3 regions of the Streptomyces sp. NPDC055966 genome follow, and region 2 is predicted to be linked to each of the others. Evidence: riboswitches for the same ligand, from Rfam matches in the RefSeq annotation. Region 2 holds a riboswitch; each other region holds the start of a gene.

Region 1 (5,151 bases), on a different contig from region 2:
GTCTGCCACACCGCCGCGCCCGCCAGCAGGACGACCGCTCCCACGCCGATCGGCAGCCCCAGCGCGGGCCCGTCCGAGGGGCTCTTCTCGGCGCCGTGCCCCGTGATGCGGCGCGGCTTCCGCGTGTCCGACACCTGCTCGCCGCACCCCCGGTGCGGATACCCGGCGATCGCGCACAGCAGGGCGTCGGTGTCGTAGCGCAGCGGCGGCGCGACGGCGGCCAGGGCGTCGGCGGTCGTCGCGTCGTCCGGCACCCGGGCACAGGCCGTACGGCCGGCCGGCGGGCTCTCGCCGGACGGCGCGTCCGCCGGGGTGCCGAAGTCGAGGACCAGCGCCACCCGTTTCATGCCGGACCTGGCCGGCGTGGCCGCGCAGATCGTCCGGAAGTCCGCGGTGCCGCGCGGCCGGCTCGCGTCGGCCGAGTCCGCGCTGACCGCGAAGCGGAAACCCGCCACCGCGCCGTCGTCGGGACGGACGCTCGCCGGGCCCTGCGTGGCGTACGTCCACCGGCCGTCGGTGCGCTCCCAGAAGGACCAGTAGCGGTAGCCGGCGGCATGCGCCTGGGTCACCGCGGCCGCGAGCAGGACGAACGCGGCCAGCGTCAGGCTCACCGCACGGCGGCCCCCGGTCACGGCTGCTGCTTCTTCCGGCCGCTGAGCAGGAAGCCGATGCCGATGCCCGCGACGAGGCAGACACCGACGAACCACCAGAGGCCGAACGGCGAACCGCCGTCGGACTTCTCGGACTTCTCGGGGCTCGTGGACGCGTGCCCGGCGGATTCCATGCTCGGCGCCGGGCCCTGCGCGTTGAGCGAGCGGACCAGGCTGGTGCCGCCGAAGTCGCCCGGTTGCGCGCCCACCGCGTGCGCGGCGAGGATCAGCTGCGCGTACGCCGCCGGGCCGCTCTGCTCGGCCCAGCGCGTGGCGTTGTGCTCCAGCCACGTGTACGACCGCGACGCCTGCTCGCCGCGCCCGTCGGCGGCGAGCGCGACGACCGCGTCCGCCGTGTTGCCGTAGTCCGGCTGGTCCGTGGCGCCGGGCAGCGCGGACGTCAGATGGCCGGTCTTCGCGACGGCCGACGCGAGGTTGGCACCAGCGTTGTCCGCGATCTGCGCCGGGGTGAGGTGCTCGCCGGCGGTGCACGCGCCGCTGCCGGGCGCCTTGCCGGCCGTCGCGACGAACCCCTTGCCGAGCGCGCCGAGTACGCCGGCCGCCGTCGCGTCCGCGTTGGCCGCCAGGGCGCCCTTCTTGTCCGGCTGGAAGGCGAGAGCGCCGCCGCCGGGCTGCTCGCAGGGCACGGACAGGGCGGCGAGGAGGTCGTAGGGGGACTTGCCCGCCCTGGTGGTCCGCGCCGGGTCCGCGCCGGTCGCGGCGAGGGCGCCGATGACGACGGAGGTGGAGTTGGTGTCGCTGGCGCCGCCCGGGTTGTAGCCCCAGCCGCCGTCCGTGTTCTGCACGGACTTCAGCCAGGCGACCGCCTTGCCGACCGCGTCGTCGTGCCCGCCGGTCGCCCGCAGGGCCTGGACGGCGGCGGCCGTGCTGTTGGTGTCCACGACGACCTTGCTGTCGCAGGCCTTGTCCGGGGCGGCGCGGAACGCGGCGAACGCGCCGTTCGCGCACTGCTGGCCGGCGAGCCAGCCGACGGCCTGCGCGGCGGGCCGGTAGCCGAGCGTGCGCTGCGCGACCAGCGTCAGCGACTGGCGCCACACACCGTCGTAGGTCGGGTCGCCCGTGCCGTACAGCCCGGCCGGGATCGTGAGCTTCGCAGACGGCGACGGGGCCGGGGACGCTCCGGCGGCCGTGGCGGGCGCGGCGGCGGCCAGCACGCCTACGGCGGCGAGAGCCGCTGCGCTGCGGCGGACGTTCATGGTCGGCGACTGCCTCTCCTGCGGGGAGCCGGGCAGCGCGCGGGAACCCCCCGGGCGGCTCGACTCCGTAGACCTCGACGGTGCCGTGCGCGGCGGGTCGCCGACGCACGTGAGCCGGTCAACGTCCCGTCCCGGGCGGTCCGGCTCACCGTCCGGCGACGGACGGTTCACGGTTGCGGGCTCAGCGCCGGAATTGCACCGGCTTCCCCCTGTACGGGTGTGATGACGACCCCGCCACCTTACCGGCAGGCATGCGCGAGCCGGGGGGTGGCCGTGGGCACAGGGCGGCGGTGACCGGGGTCACGGTGATCCGGGTGCGACGTCGGAGTGGGCGGGCCCCCTGCACCGGCGATGCCGTCAGGCGGCACCGAGCGCCCGGTCGCACTCCGCCGCGTCCTCCCCCTCCGCCACCCAGTACACCCGGGTCGGCAGACACGCGCCGCCCGCCGACTCCGCGAAGCGGATCGCGGCGGCCCGCTGCCGGCTCGGCGTGGCGTCCACAAACGTCCCGCACGCCATCGCCAGCGCCACCCCGGCCAGATCCACCCCGGTGGCCCGCTCCACCAGCCAGGGAATGAGGTCGCCCGGAAGGAACGGCACGACCCCGGTCACCCGCGGGCCCCGGCCGGTCAGCCGCAGCCGCACGTGCGCCACGGTGTGCGTGAGGCCGAGCGCCCGCACCGCCCGCTCGACCGTCTGCCGCAGGAAGCGGTTGTGCAGCAGGCCATCGTGGGCGTGGACCGAGTGCCGCAGCGGCAGGCCCCCCGGCGCCCCCGGGGTCGTACGGGTGAGCGCGGCGATGCGGACCTCGTCGTCCAGGACCACCGTCTCCGCGGACACCAGCGGGCCGTCGAGGTCACCGGGCCCGTCCGGGGCCAGGCGGTGCCGGGCGAGCAGTGCCGTGGACGTCACGGGGTCGGTGCAGGCCCCGGCCGTCTCGTACGACAGGCCCGGCAGCCCCAGATGCCCGGTGATCCGCGCGGCGGTGCGCAGATGCTCCCTGGTCCAGGTCAGCACGCCCGCGACCGGATGCCGGTCCGCGTACCGCGCGAGCGCACCGGCCGTCTCCGCCTCGTGCGTGGGGTCGGCCGGGAGATGGCCGGACAGGAAGGGCCGCGCCCAGCCGGGGACGGCGGTGTCGACCAGGATCACGGGGCGGGCCTCGGCGATCCGCTCCAGCGGGACCCCGTACGCGGCGGGGCCGGCCCCGAGCAGAAGGACGGGCTGCGGCATCGGCGCTTCACCTTTGCGGGAGAGGCAGGGCGGGACGGCGAGGCGGGACGGTCGTACGGGCAGCGGAACACCCCGGGTGCCGCTCCCCCCGTGTGCGGCACCCGGGGCGGGTCGAAATCTTGCTCTCTGTGTCGTGATCCTCACCCACCGCACGCTCAACTGTCAACTATTCCTGCCTCGTTGGGCAGGGAGCCTTGTCAGATCTGGTCGGCGAACGGACGACCGGGTACCCTCGCCTCTCGTCCCGTCGCCCGGTCGAGGGGACGGACGCCACATGCTCAGGGGGGCCTCGGTGAGTGACGCCTACACCTCGCTGGCCGAAGTTCTGGCCAGACTCGGGGAGTTGACCGGCCGGCCCGGCCGGCTTCCGGAAGCCCTCGACGTGGCCGGCCTCTCCCATCGCACCGGCATCCCCGTCGGCACCGTCGTGGAGCTGCTCGGCGGCGGCCGGGCGGCCGAGGCCGGACTGGCCCAACGCGTGCGCCAGCGGCTGGACTTCATCCGCGAGACCCGGCGCCGGCCGGACGGCAAACGGTACTCGCTGGACGAGCTGGCCAGGATCGCCGGCACCAGCCGGCAGTGGCTGAGCGAGTGGCGCAAGAGCGGGCTGCCGAGCCTGGAGCACACCGACCGGCTGCGCAGGTTCTTCGGGCTGCCGGCCGGCTTCTTCACGGCCGACGAACCGGAGGCGCTGCACGAGGCGTTACAGCCGGTGCTCCAGGGCCTGGAGGCCGAGGCGGACCCGCTGCTGCGGCTGCGCGAGAGCGGCCTGGTCCGGCTCGCCGCGCGGGCCCCGCAGATGAACGCCCGCCAGCTCGCCACGCTCGCCGACCTCGCCGAGATGATCGTCCTCTCGGAACGGGCTTCCTCGGACCGGACTCCCTCGGGCCGGGTCTCCTCGGACCGGGTGGGGGACGCGAGCCGGTGAGGCCTTCCAGGTCACCGAAGCGCTTCCTCGACCGGCTGGTGCGGGACACGGCCCGTACCCTCACCGCGCCGACCGGTGCCGAGGCCTTCCTGCACGCGCTGTGCGACACGCTCAGCCCGCAGCTGGACCGCCCGGTCCGGCTGAAGTTCGTCACCTTCCCGCCCGGGCTGGACGTCTCCGGGATCACGCTCGCGATGGACGAGCGGTACATCGTCGTGGTCGAGAGCCGCGCCCCCGACCCGCACAAGTTCGTCATCGCCGGGCACGAGATCGGCCACATCCACTACGGCACCCTCGACGTGCACCACCCGGCCGGACCGCCCGCTGCCGCCCGCCGCCTGCTGTCCCGGTACGCCGGTGACACCGGGGACGCCGGGGACGCCGGGCGCACCGCAGACGACGCCATCCCCTGGGGGCAGGTCGTCGCCATGGCCACCCGGTGCCCGGCCGCCGCTGCCGCCGCCGCGGCCGAGTGGGAGGCCGAGGAGTGCGGGCTGCGCCTCGCCGCGAAGTTCCCCAGGGTCGTCGGGCCCGGCGCGGCCGCCGGCCGCAGCACCCAGGACACCCTCACCGGCCGCCTGTCGTCCTCCCTGGGCAACATCGGCGGACCCTGATGCGCTGGGACGTCTCCGGCACCGTCGCCGCCTACGCGGTCCCCGGTGCCCTGCTCGCCGTGGCGTTCGTCATCAAACTCCCGCTGCTGCGCCGCGCCTGGCAGGAGGACCCCATCCTGCGGGCCACCGCGCTGCTGCTCGGCATCGGCGCGGTCGTCTTCGCCTCGCTGCCGCCGGCCAACCTGCACCGCCTCAACGCGTTCACCGGCATCCCCAACTTCGCGGGCGTGTGGGTGTACTCACTCCTCACCGCCTACTGCGGCGCCTGCCTCTGGCTCATCATCACCTGGCGCGAACCCCCCTCCGCGGCGCGCCGCCGGCGCACCCGGCTGGTGTGGATCGCGTACACGGCCATCATCGCGGGCCTGTGGACGACGTTCTCGCTCGGCGACCACCACGTGGAGCGGCTGCGCGACCTCGACACCTACTACGCCGACACGCCCTGGATGCGCGAGTTCGGGATGCTGTACCTGGCCGCGCACCTGGTGTCCGCGCTGGTCGCGGCCCGC
Region 2 (5,151 bases):
AGGGCCACGCCATCCGCGCCGGCGACGGCATCGTCGTCTCGCTCTCCCTCGCCAGCCACGACCCCGCCCACTACCCCGCACCACACATCATCGACACCAAGCAGGCATCCCCCCGCCACCTCGCCTTCGGCACCGGCCCCCACCAATGCCTCGGCCAGCACCTCGCCCGCACCGAACTGCACATCGCCTTCCGCTCCTTGCTCACCCGGTTCCCGAACCTGCACCTGGACCCGGCCACCGCCACGGCGGGATTCCAGCCCGGCACCGTCCTGCAGCGCATGACCGCACTCCCAGTGCACTGGTAGCGGAGTAACTGATCGTTTCAGAAAGAGGTCCGCAGGCGGCGAAGGCAGATGAGGCTGCAGGCCAGTTCGAGCAGGCTCTGATGGAGATCCACGTGTCGTATTCATTGGATCGTATGGTCGCTGCAGGGCCGTCGGAGGAGAAGCCGAAGGCACTGATGGCCATCACGCCAGCACGTCGAGGACCTTCCTGCGATCTTGAATCGCCATGACCGGAGGGGGCATGAGAGGGAACGGGGCCGATGGGATTTGCGGCGGCCTCGCCGTGATGTGCCGACCGCGCGGCCTTGTCAGCCCTGATGTTGGACGTCTGCTCGTGCGGATCCCGCAGTGCCATCGAGAAGTTGGACGACTTCGGGATCGTTCAGCTGGTACCGGACAACGCGGCCTGTCCTGGAGGCGGAGACGGTGCCAGCCGTCCTGAGTAGGCGCAGGGCGTGGGACACGGTGGTGTCCCGCATCCCGGTGGCCAGTGCGAGGTCGGTGACGGAGATCGGCCCGGCCCGGTGCATCGCGAGGAGCAGGGCCAGGCGGCCGGGCTCTGCGAGCAGCGCGAACCTGGCTGCCAGCGAGTTCACACGGCTTCGTTCTCCGATGCCTGCAACCGCCGCGCTCACGGCCGACTCGTCGATGGCGTGCCGCAAAGGATGCTTGGTGGTGTCCATCACCGTGGCGTCCGTCCTACCTCAGGTGTGCGGAGGACCGGTACGGATGACGTCCTGTCGTCCGTACCGGCCCTTGGCTTCCACAGGAGCCCGTGGTGTCAGAGCACGGCCGCGGTCGCTTCCGACGCGGCGTCGCGCTTGGCAGTTGCGGGCTTCGGGTTGAGGAGGCGCTCGGCGAGGTGCCCGAACAGCAGGCCGAACGAGACCCAGAGCGTGAGCTGGATGGCGAGTGCCGCAAGGCGGAACTGCCAGAGCAGCGTTGCCGAGAAGTCCTGCGGCACCTCGTTGACAGCGGGCAGCAGGGCGTACGCCAGGCCGACGGCCACAGCGAAGCCGAGGACGGCGACGACCGTGGCGTACCAGTTGCCCAGCCGGGGGGCGAGCCGCTTGCCAATGATCACGGTGGCGACGGCCAGCAGGACGCTGAGCGCCATCATCAGAAAGTACAGCGTGGTGCGCTTGCCGATGGTCGCCGGGTCGCCGATGGCCGGCGGGTTGGCGGGGTACTTGAGGAACGGCACGACGTAGACCGCGACCAGCGCCGCCCCGGAGAGCAGGGCGGCCGTGGCGCGCGGGCTGAACCGGCCGATCCGACCGAGCGCGAAGCAGTACGCCAGGGCGGCGATACCGCCCAGGGACACGCCGTAGACCAGGACACCGGTGGCCAGGCCCGCGGTCGACTGCAGGCTCCGGCTGACGATCTCCATGCCGTGCTCGGTGGTGTGGGCGTCTTCGTAGGCGATCGCCGCGTCGACGCGCGGCTCACCCAGGAGGTAGGCGACGACCAGGGCGAGCAGGCCGGCCCCGAGACCGGCCAGCATGCCCCGGACGAGCAGCCCACGGACAGAGGCGGAGTTCACGTGCTGCTCCGCTCAGTGGCAGGGGAAGCCGAGCAGGTGGCGGCCGTCGTGCACCCACTCGTGCACGTTCTCGCCGGAGAGGAGAGAGGTGGCACCCTGCTCGGCGCCGACGAAGTAGATGAGGGCCATCAGCAGGATGCCGAAGAAGACCGCCCAGGGCAGGATCGCCTTGACGGAGATGGGGGCGATCGTCGGCGCGGCGGCGGGGGCGATGGGGTGAGCCATGGCCGGACCTCCTTCTGGGAACTCGCGTCCCGTTCAGTGGAGCATGTACGACGGTGGCGGGTCTGACTCGCCGGGCACTGACATCAGGTCAGGTTCCGGACTCACAGTGGCGCGACCGTGCCGGCATCTCACCGGGCTTCCGCCGCACCGTCGTCTTGAGTTGTCGCAGTGACGGTACCGTGTCGCGAAGGCCCGGCCAAGGGGAGTCGCAGCGGCGGACGGCGCACAACCGGGAGCGGGAGGAGCACCCCGACGCCGGTACGTATGCGCGCGGTATCGCGCGGAAAAGCGGAGAAGGAGGGCGCGGTGACCGCGCGCGTGATGCTGGTCGCACCGGCAGTCGGGGCAGAGCTGCGGGAGGCGCGGTTCGGCAACGACGGCCCGCTGGATGACGCGGGCCTGCGGGCGGCACGAGCGGTAGCTGACACACGCCTGGCCGCGGCTCCGTGCTTCGTCGCCCCCTCCTTCCGCTGCCGCCAGACCGCCGAGGCCCTCGGCCTTGCCTCTGAATCTGCCCAGGAGCTAGGTGATCTGGACGTCGGGTCCTGGCGCGGACTGAGGCTCGACGACATCGCCGTGACCGACCCGGCAGCGGTTGCTGCCTGGCTGGCAGACCCGTCTGCGGCGCCCCATGGCGGTGAATCGCTCACAAGCCTGTGCGCACGCGTGGGCAGTTGGCTGGATGAACGAGCCCGGCATGACGGCCGTACAGTCGCGGTCGTGGAGCCGGCGGTCATCCGTTCGGCGCTCGTGCACGCGCTGGCGCTACCGCCAACAGCCTTCTGGCGACTCGATGTGCTACCGCTCACGGTCACTGAACTGTCCGGCCGGAACGGGCGCTGGAATCTGCGCTGCGGGCAGCCACTGACACAGAATCGACCGAACTGACGCGCTTCACCGGTCGTTTCAGGATGAGGTCCGCAGGCGGCGAAGGCATATGAGGCTGCAGGCCAGTTCGAGCAGGCCCTGATGGAGATCCGCGCGTTGTTCGTAACGGGTGCGGAGCCGCTTGAACTGGTGCAGCCAAGCGAAGGCGCGCTCGACCACCCAACGCACCTTGCCCAGTCCGGAGCCGTGTGCGACGCCGCGTCGGGCGATCATCGGCTTGATGCCGCGCTTCCACAGCAGGCGGCGGTATTTGTCGAAGTCGTAGCCCCGATCGGCGTACAGGCGCCGGGGCCTGCGGCGGGGGCGTCCTCGCAGACCCCGAATTGCTGGGACCGCGTCCAGCAGCGGCAGCAACTGGGTGACGTCATGTCGGTTCCCGCCGGTGAGCGTGACGGCGAGTGGGGTGCCGTGGCGGTCGACGATCAGATGATGCTTGGAGCCGGGACGGGCACGGTCGACGGGCGAAGGGCCGACGTGATCCCCCCTTTCAGGGCCCGGACGTGCGACCCGTCCACGGCACAGTCGTCCAGGCATAGAAGGTCAGCGCGGCGTAACTCGGTCAGCAAGGCGGCATGCAGACGCGGCCAGACACCGGCCTCCGTCCAGTCCCGCAGCCGGCGCCAGGCCGTTACCCCGGAGCAGCCCACGGTCTCGGCCGGGACATCGCGCCAGGCGACACCGGTTCGCAGCACGTACATGACGCCCGCGAGGGCCGCCCGGTCGGGAACACGCAGTCGACCGGGGTAGCGGTGGCGTCGCTCGGGAGCGGGCGGAAGCAGCGGAGCCACCCGCTCCCACAGGTCATCCGGAACAAGATCAGCACGCACCCGGAGACCCTGCCGACCAAGGTCGCGGAGCGCAAGGCCCTCAGCTCAGCTGATTCTGAAACGATCAGTAAGGACCGGCCTGGGGAAATGGACACAGTCCTGAGACAGCAACGGCGTCCACCACCGTGAGACAAACCGAAATGCCGCAGCTCACAGCGTCGCGCCATGACGTGGCATCTGCGATCCCACACGAACCTGTGGGGTCTTACGGCTGATGTCGTCATCGCACGAGCCGTGTCGTACCGATGTCGTATGCGACATCGCCGTGAGACTAGCGCGTGGGTGGGTGTTGCTTGCCCTGGGTGTGTGGTGCTCGTCGAGCTCCGGTTGGACTCGACGCGTTTCAGTCGTCCATCCGTCCGGTGACGGATCTTGTTGCCGTTCCTCTGTGGGTTAACCAGCCCACTCCATGGCTTGGGCGGCGCACAGAGACGGCGAGCACGAGATATACGGAGGTACCCGTGAAGGCAATCGTCGCGACGGATCCGGCCGCGGAAGCAGCCGGAATCACACTCGCGGAGCGGCCTGAGCCGACGCCGGCGATCAACGACGTCGTCGTTGAAGTCCGTGCGTCGGGCTTCGTCCCCGCGGAGTGGGAGTGGCCCTCGACGTGGGTCGATCGCGCCGGTCGCGATCGAGCCCAAGCGATCATCGGCCACGAGTTCGCCGGAGTGGTCACCTCCCTCGGCTACGGCACGACGGGGCTCTCGCTGGGACAGCGGGTGTTCGGGATCACGGACTGGCACCGCGATGGAACCCTGGCCGAGTACGCGGCCGTGGAGGCACGCAACCTGGCGCCGCTGCCGGGGAACGTCGACTTCACGGTGGGTGCGAGCCTGCCGATCTCCGGCCTGACCGCGTGGCAAGGTCTGTTCCAGCACAGTCGTCTTCAGGCGGGGCAGAGCGTCCTCGCACACGGCGCCGCCGGCGCAGTCGGGTCCGTGGTTACGCAGCTCGCCCGGGAGTTCGGCGCCTACGTCATCGGGACCGGGCGGGCGGCGGACCGCCAGGCGGCGCTCGACTTCGGCGCGAACGAGTTCCTCGACCTCGCCACCGAGGATCTCGACGACATCGGCGGGGTCGACGTGGTCTTCGATGTCATCGGCGCTGACATCCAAAGGCGCTCGGCGAGAATCATCCGGCCTGGCGGGACGCTGGTGTCGGTGGTCGGGCCTGTTGAGGCTCGCCCTGTCGACGGCTTGGCGGTCGACTTCGTCGTCGAGTCCGTTCCGAGTCAGCTGGTGGAGATCGTCGACCGGGTGCGGGACGGGCGCCTTCGCACGCACATCGGAACCATCGCGACCCTCGACGACGCCGTCCCTGCGCTCAACCCGACCGAGCGGCGCAAGGGCAAGACCGTCATTCGCGTGCGCCCCTGAGCGCC
Region 3 (5,151 bases), on a different contig from region 2:
GCTCGCCGAGGTCTACGACGTGCACCTCGCCGAGGCCGAGGAGACCATCGAGACCTCCCTGGCCACCCCGCGCGAGGCGGGCCTGCTCGGCACCGACGTGGGCCTGCCGATGCTGATGCTCTCCCGCCACTCCCTGGACCGCGAGGGCAAGCCGGTGGAGTGGGTGCGCTCGGTGTACCGCGGGGACCGCTACAAGTTCGTCGCGCGGCTGAAGCGGCCCGTCGAGTAACCCCCGTCGGGTAACTCCCGCCGGGGGCGGGGCCGGTGGGCGTCGCCGAATCGGTATACCGATATGCGGACGAGGTCTTCCACTGCCGTGACACCGTCACCTAGATTGCCTGCGCATTACACAGGTGATCAGCGAGGGGACGGAGATCCGTGGCATGTCCGAAGCACCAGAAGTGAGACCACCGGTGGTGACACCGGTCCGCGTGATCATCGGCGTGTGCCTCGTCGCACCCTTCGTGGCGATGCTGTGGGTCGGCTCGTACGCCAAGACCGACCCCACGTTCATCGGCATCCCGTTCTTCTACTGGTACCAGATGCTCTGGGTGCTGATCTCCACGGCGCTCACGATGACGGCGTACAAGCTGTGGCAGCGTGACCAGCGCGCCCGTGCCGCCCAGAAGGGAGGTGCGGCGCAGTGAAGAACGGCGTCAACGGCGTCGCGCTCGGCGTCTTCATCTTCTTCTTCCTGGCCGTCACGGTCATGGGCTTCCTCGCCGCACGCTGGCGCAAGGCCGAGAACGAGCACTCGCTGGACGAATGGGGCCTGGGCGGGCGGTCGTTCGGCACCTGGATCACCTGGTTCCTGCTCGGCGGTGACCTGTACACGGCGTACACCTTCGTCGCCGTACCGGCGGCGATCTACGCGGCGGGCGCGTCCGGCTTCTTCGCGGTGCCGTACACGATCCTCGTCTACCCGCTGATCTTCACGTTCCTGCCCCGCCTGTGGTCGGTGTCCCACAAGCACGGCTATGTGACGACCTCGGACTTCGTGCGCGGCCGGTTCGGCTCCAAGGGCCTGTCGCTGGCGGTGGCGCTGACCGGCATCCTCGCGACGATGCCGTACATCGCGCTCCAGCTCGTCGGCATCCAGGCCGTGCTGGACGTGATGGGCGTCGGCGGGGACAGCAGCGGCAACTGGTTCGTCCGGGACCTGCCGTTGCTGATCGCCTTCGGTGTGCTCGCGGCGTACACGTACTCGTCCGGGCTGCGCGCGCCCGCCCTGATCGCGTTCGTCAAGGACGGCCTGATCTACCTCGTCATCGCGGTGGCGATCATCTACATCCCGATCAAGCTGGGCGGCTTCGACGACATCTTCGCCAAGGCCGGTCATGCGTTCAGCCAGGTCAGCCCGGCGACGGGCAAGCCGCGCGGTGCGCTCGCGCCCCCGGAGGCGGGCCAGTGGACGTACGCAACGCTGGCCCTCGGCTCGGCCCTCGCCCTGTTCATGTACCCGCACTCGATCACCGCGACCCTGTCGTCCAAGAGCCGTGAGGTGATCCGCCGCAACACCACGATCCTGCCGCTGTACTCCCTGATGCTCGGCCTGCTCGCCCTGCTGGGCTTCATGGCGATCGCGGCCGGAGTCAAGGTCACCAACGGGCAGTTGGCGATCCCGCAGCTGTTCGAGGACATGTTCCCGAGCTGGTTCGCGGGCGTGGCCTTCGCCGCCATCGGCATCGGCGCACTCGTGCCCGCGGCCATCATGTCGATCGCGGCGGCGAACCTCTTCACCCGCAACATCTACCGGGACTTCATCAAGCCGGACGCCACGCCGAAACAGGAGGCCCAGGTCTCCAAGCTGGTCTCCCTGCTGGTGAAGGTCGGCGCCCTGGTCTTCGTCCTCACCATGGACAAGACGGTCGCCATCAACTTCCAGCTGCTGGGCGGCATCTGGATCCTGCAGACCTTCCCGGCCCTGGTCGGCGGCCTGTTCACCCGCTGGTTCCACCGCTGGGCGCTGCTCGCCGGCTGGGCGGTCGGCATGGTGTACGGCACGGTCGCCGCGTACGGCGTCGCCTCGCCGACCCAGAAGCACTTCGGCGGCTCGGCGAAGGAGATCCCCGGCATCGGCGAGATCGGCTACATCGGCATGACGGCGTTCGTCCTGAACGTCGCCGTCACCGTGGTCATGACGCTGGTTCTGCGTGCGCTGAAGGCCCCCGAGGGCGTGGACGAGACCCGCCCGGAGGACTACACGGCGGACGCGGGCGACCCGGGCGTCGAGACGGAGCTGGCGGGCGCCGCTCACTGAGGCACACCCGTACGCCCTGAAGCACCGCGTACACCGGACACACCCCGCAGCGGGCCGCCGACATCGAGCATGACGGCGGCCCGTTCCGCATGTCCCCCGTCATACACAAGTTGACGCTCCGAAGCCAGCGCGACACACAACAGACACAACATGTGGGGGTGTCACGACAGCCCGGCACTAGATGTATGCTCATCCTCGCTGTCGTCGCAGGGGAATCCGGTGCGAATCCGGAACTGTCCCGCAACGGTGTACTTGTGCGTATCCGCGCACAGGAGTCAGTCCGAGGACCTGCCGGCAGCACGCGCCCGGCCGTCCGGCCCGGGTGCCTTCCGACGTCCGGGCCTCGTGGAATGGGCCGGTGGACGCGACGCGTGCGCGCTCGTGGCTGCCCCCTGCCCTCCGCAAGGCCCCCGTGCCGAGCGAGGGAGAGCCCCACGTGACCATCGCGCCCGCAGATCCGGCTTCAACAGGCGGCCTGGACACCGACGGTCCCGGTGCAGCGCTGCTGCGTACCCTGACCGAGCTGACCGCCGACCTCCCCGACGCCGACCCCGGCCGGGTCGCCGCCGCCGCGTTGCGCGGCCGGTCCGCCCGGGCCGACGAGACGGAGTTGCGCGAACTGGCCACGGAGGCCGCCGCCGGGCTCATCTCCGAGGACCCCGCCTACTCGCGGCTGGCCGCCCGGCTGCTGACCCTCGCCATCCGCGCCGAGGCCGCCTCACAGGGGGTGACGTCCTTCACCGAGTCCGTGGCCGTCGGCCACCGCGAGGGCCTCATCGCCGACCGCACCGCCGCGTTCGCGCGGCTGCACGCGGCCCGCCTCGACGCCCTGGTCGACGTGCACGCCGACGACCGCTTCGGCTACTTCGGCCTGCGCACCCTGCACAGCCGCTACCTGCTGCGCCACCCGATCACCCGCCGGGTCATCGAGACCCCCCAGCACTTCATGCTCCGGGTCGCGAGCGGCCTGGCCGAGGACGACAGCGTGCGCGCGCTGGACGAAGTCGCCGCGCTCTACGGGCTCATGAGCCGTCTCGACTACCTGCCCTCCTCCCCCACGCTCTTCAACTCCGGCACGCGCCATCCCCAGATGTCGTCCTGCTACCTCCTCGACTCGCCGCTGGACGAGCTGGACTCCATCTACGACCGCTACCACCAGGTGGCCCGGCTCTCGAAGCACGCCGGCGGCATCGGGCTGTCGTACTCCCGCATCCGCAGCCGCGGTTCGCTGATCCGCGGCACCAACGGGCACTCCAACGGCATCGTGCCGTTCCTGAAGACGCTGGACGCCTCGGTGGCCGCCGTGAACCAGGGCGGCCGGCGCAAGGGCGCGGCCGCGGTCTACCTGGAGACCTGGCACTCCGACATCGAGGAGTTCCTGGAGCTGCGGGACAACACCGGTGAGGACGCCCGGCGCACGCACAACCTGAACCTCGCGCACTGGATCCCGGACGAGTTCATGCGCCGGGTCAACGCGGACGCGTCCTGGTCGCTGTTCTCCCCCGCCGACGTGCCGGAGCTGGTGGACCTGTGGGGCGAGGAGTTCGACGCCGCGTACCGCAAGGCCGAGCAGGCGGGCCTCGCGAAGAAGACCATCCCGGCCCGTGAGCTGTACGGCCGCATGATGCGCACCCTCGCGCAGACCGGCAACGGCTGGATGACCTTCAAGGACGCCGCCAACCGCACCGCCAACCAGACGGCCCTGCCGGGCCACGTGGTCCACTCCTCCAACCTCTGCACGGAGATCCTGGAGGTCACGGACGACGGCGAGACGGCGGTCTGCAACCTCGGTTCGGTGAACCTGGGTGCCTTCGTCGACACGGCGAGCGGTGACATCGACTGGGAGCGGCTGGACGAGACCGTCCGCACGGCCGTGACCTTCCTCGACCGGGTCGTGGACATCAACTTCTACCCGACCGAGCAGGCGGGCCGCTCCAACGCCAAGTGGCGTCCGGTCGGTCTCGGCGCGATGGGCCTCCAGGACGTCTTCTTCAAGCTGCGCCTGCCCTTCGACTCCGCCGAGGCCAGGGCCCTCTCGACGCGGATCGCCGAGCGGATCATGCTCGCCGCGTACGAGGCCTCCGCCGACCTCGCCGAGCGCAGCGGCCCGCTGCCGGCCTGGGAGAAGACCCGTACGGCCCAGGGCGTGCTGCACCCGGACCACTACGACACCGAGCCGGCCTGGCCGGAGCGCTGGGAGGCGCTGCGCAGGCGGATCGCCACCGTCGGCATGCGCAACTCGCTGCTCCTCGCGATCGCCCCGACGGCCACCATCGCCTCCATCGCCGGTGTGTACGAGTGCATCGAGCCGCAGGTGTCGAACCTGTTCAAGCGCGAGACGCTGTCGGGTGAGTTCCTCCAGGTCAACTCCTACCTGGTGCAGGACCTGAAGAACCTGGGCGTGTGGGACGCGCGCACCCGTGAGGCGCTGCGGGACTCGAACGGCTCGGTGCAGGGCTTCGCGTGGATCCCCGAGGAGGTGCGCGCGCTGTACCGCACCGCGTGGGAGATCCCGCAGCGCGGTCTGATCGACATGGCGGCGGCCCGCACCCCGTTCCTGGACCAGGCGCAGTCCCTGAACCTGTTCCTGGAGACGCCGACCATCGGCAAGCTCTCCTCGATGTACGCGTACGCCTGGAAGTCGGGCCTGAAGACGACGTACTACCTGCGCTCCCGCCCGGCGACCCGGATCGCCCGCGCGGCCCAGGCGCAGCCCCAGAAGACCATCCCCGCCCAGCAGGTCGCCGACCCCGACGCCGTGGCCTGCTCCCTGGAAAACCCCGAGTCCTGCGAGGCCTGCCAGTAATGACCACTCCCGCTCACGAGAAGAACCTGCTCGACCCGGGCTTCGAGCTGACTCTGCGTCCGATGCGCTACCCCGACTTCTACGA

What was found. Region 2 has a riboswitch for cobalamin ahead of ACFC8N_RS40165 (CbtB-domain containing protein). Riboswitches for the same ligand answer to the same signal wherever they lie in the genome.
Region 1: it holds a riboswitch for cobalamin, as region 2 does, so the genes downstream of both, ACFC8N_RS00730 (prenyltransferase/squalene oxidase repeat-containing protein) here and ACFC8N_RS40165 (CbtB-domain containing protein) in region 2, are expected to answer to the same signal.
Region 3: it holds a riboswitch for cobalamin, as region 2 does, so the genes downstream of both, ACFC8N_RS19165 (ribonucleoside-diphosphate reductase subunit alpha) here and ACFC8N_RS40165 (CbtB-domain containing protein) in region 2, are expected to answer to the same signal.

Annotation. Positions count from the first base shown of each region.
Region 1 is NZ_JBHJYK010000001.1:149,577-154,727, reverse strand. It holds gene ACFC8N_RS00735 (SCO2322 family protein) at 1-632, opposite strand, end outside; gene ACFC8N_RS00730 (prenyltransferase/squalene oxidase repeat-containing protein) at 629-1,867, opposite strand; cobalamin riboswitch at 1,984-2,116, opposite strand; gene ACFC8N_RS00725 (hypothetical protein) at 2,225-3,100, opposite strand; gene ACFC8N_RS00720 (XRE family transcriptional regulator) at 3,393-4,028, shown strand; gene ACFC8N_RS00715 (hypothetical protein) at 4,025-4,642, shown strand; gene ACFC8N_RS00710 (MAB_1171c family putative transporter) at 4,642-5,151, shown strand, end outside.
Region 2 is NZ_JBHJYK010000026.1:93,247-98,397, reverse strand. It holds gene ACFC8N_RS40180 (cytochrome P450) at 1-305, shown strand, start outside; gene ACFC8N_RS40175 (ArsR/SmtB family transcription factor) at 593-967, opposite strand; gene ACFC8N_RS40170 (CbtA family protein) at 1,066-1,827, opposite strand; gene ACFC8N_RS40165 (CbtB-domain containing protein) at 1,840-2,052, opposite strand; cobalamin riboswitch at 2,090-2,249, opposite strand; gene ACFC8N_RS40160 (histidine phosphatase family protein) at 2,359-2,940, shown strand; one part of gene ACFC8N_RS40155 (IS5 family transposase) at 2,959-3,428, opposite strand; one part of gene ACFC8N_RS40155 (IS5 family transposase) at 3,428-3,767, opposite strand; gene ACFC8N_RS40150 (NADP-dependent oxidoreductase) at 4,229-5,146, shown strand.
Region 3 is NZ_JBHJYK010000008.1:206,053-211,203, reverse strand. It holds gene ACFC8N_RS19180 (GntR family transcriptional regulator) at 1-229, shown strand, start outside; gene ACFC8N_RS19175 (DUF3311 domain-containing protein) at 384-647, shown strand; gene mctP (monocarboxylate uptake permease MctP) at 644-2,260, shown strand; cobalamin riboswitch at 2,416-2,571, shown strand; gene ACFC8N_RS19165 (ribonucleoside-diphosphate reductase subunit alpha) at 2,697-5,066, shown strand; gene ACFC8N_RS19160 (ribonucleotide-diphosphate reductase subunit beta) at 5,066-5,151, shown strand, end outside.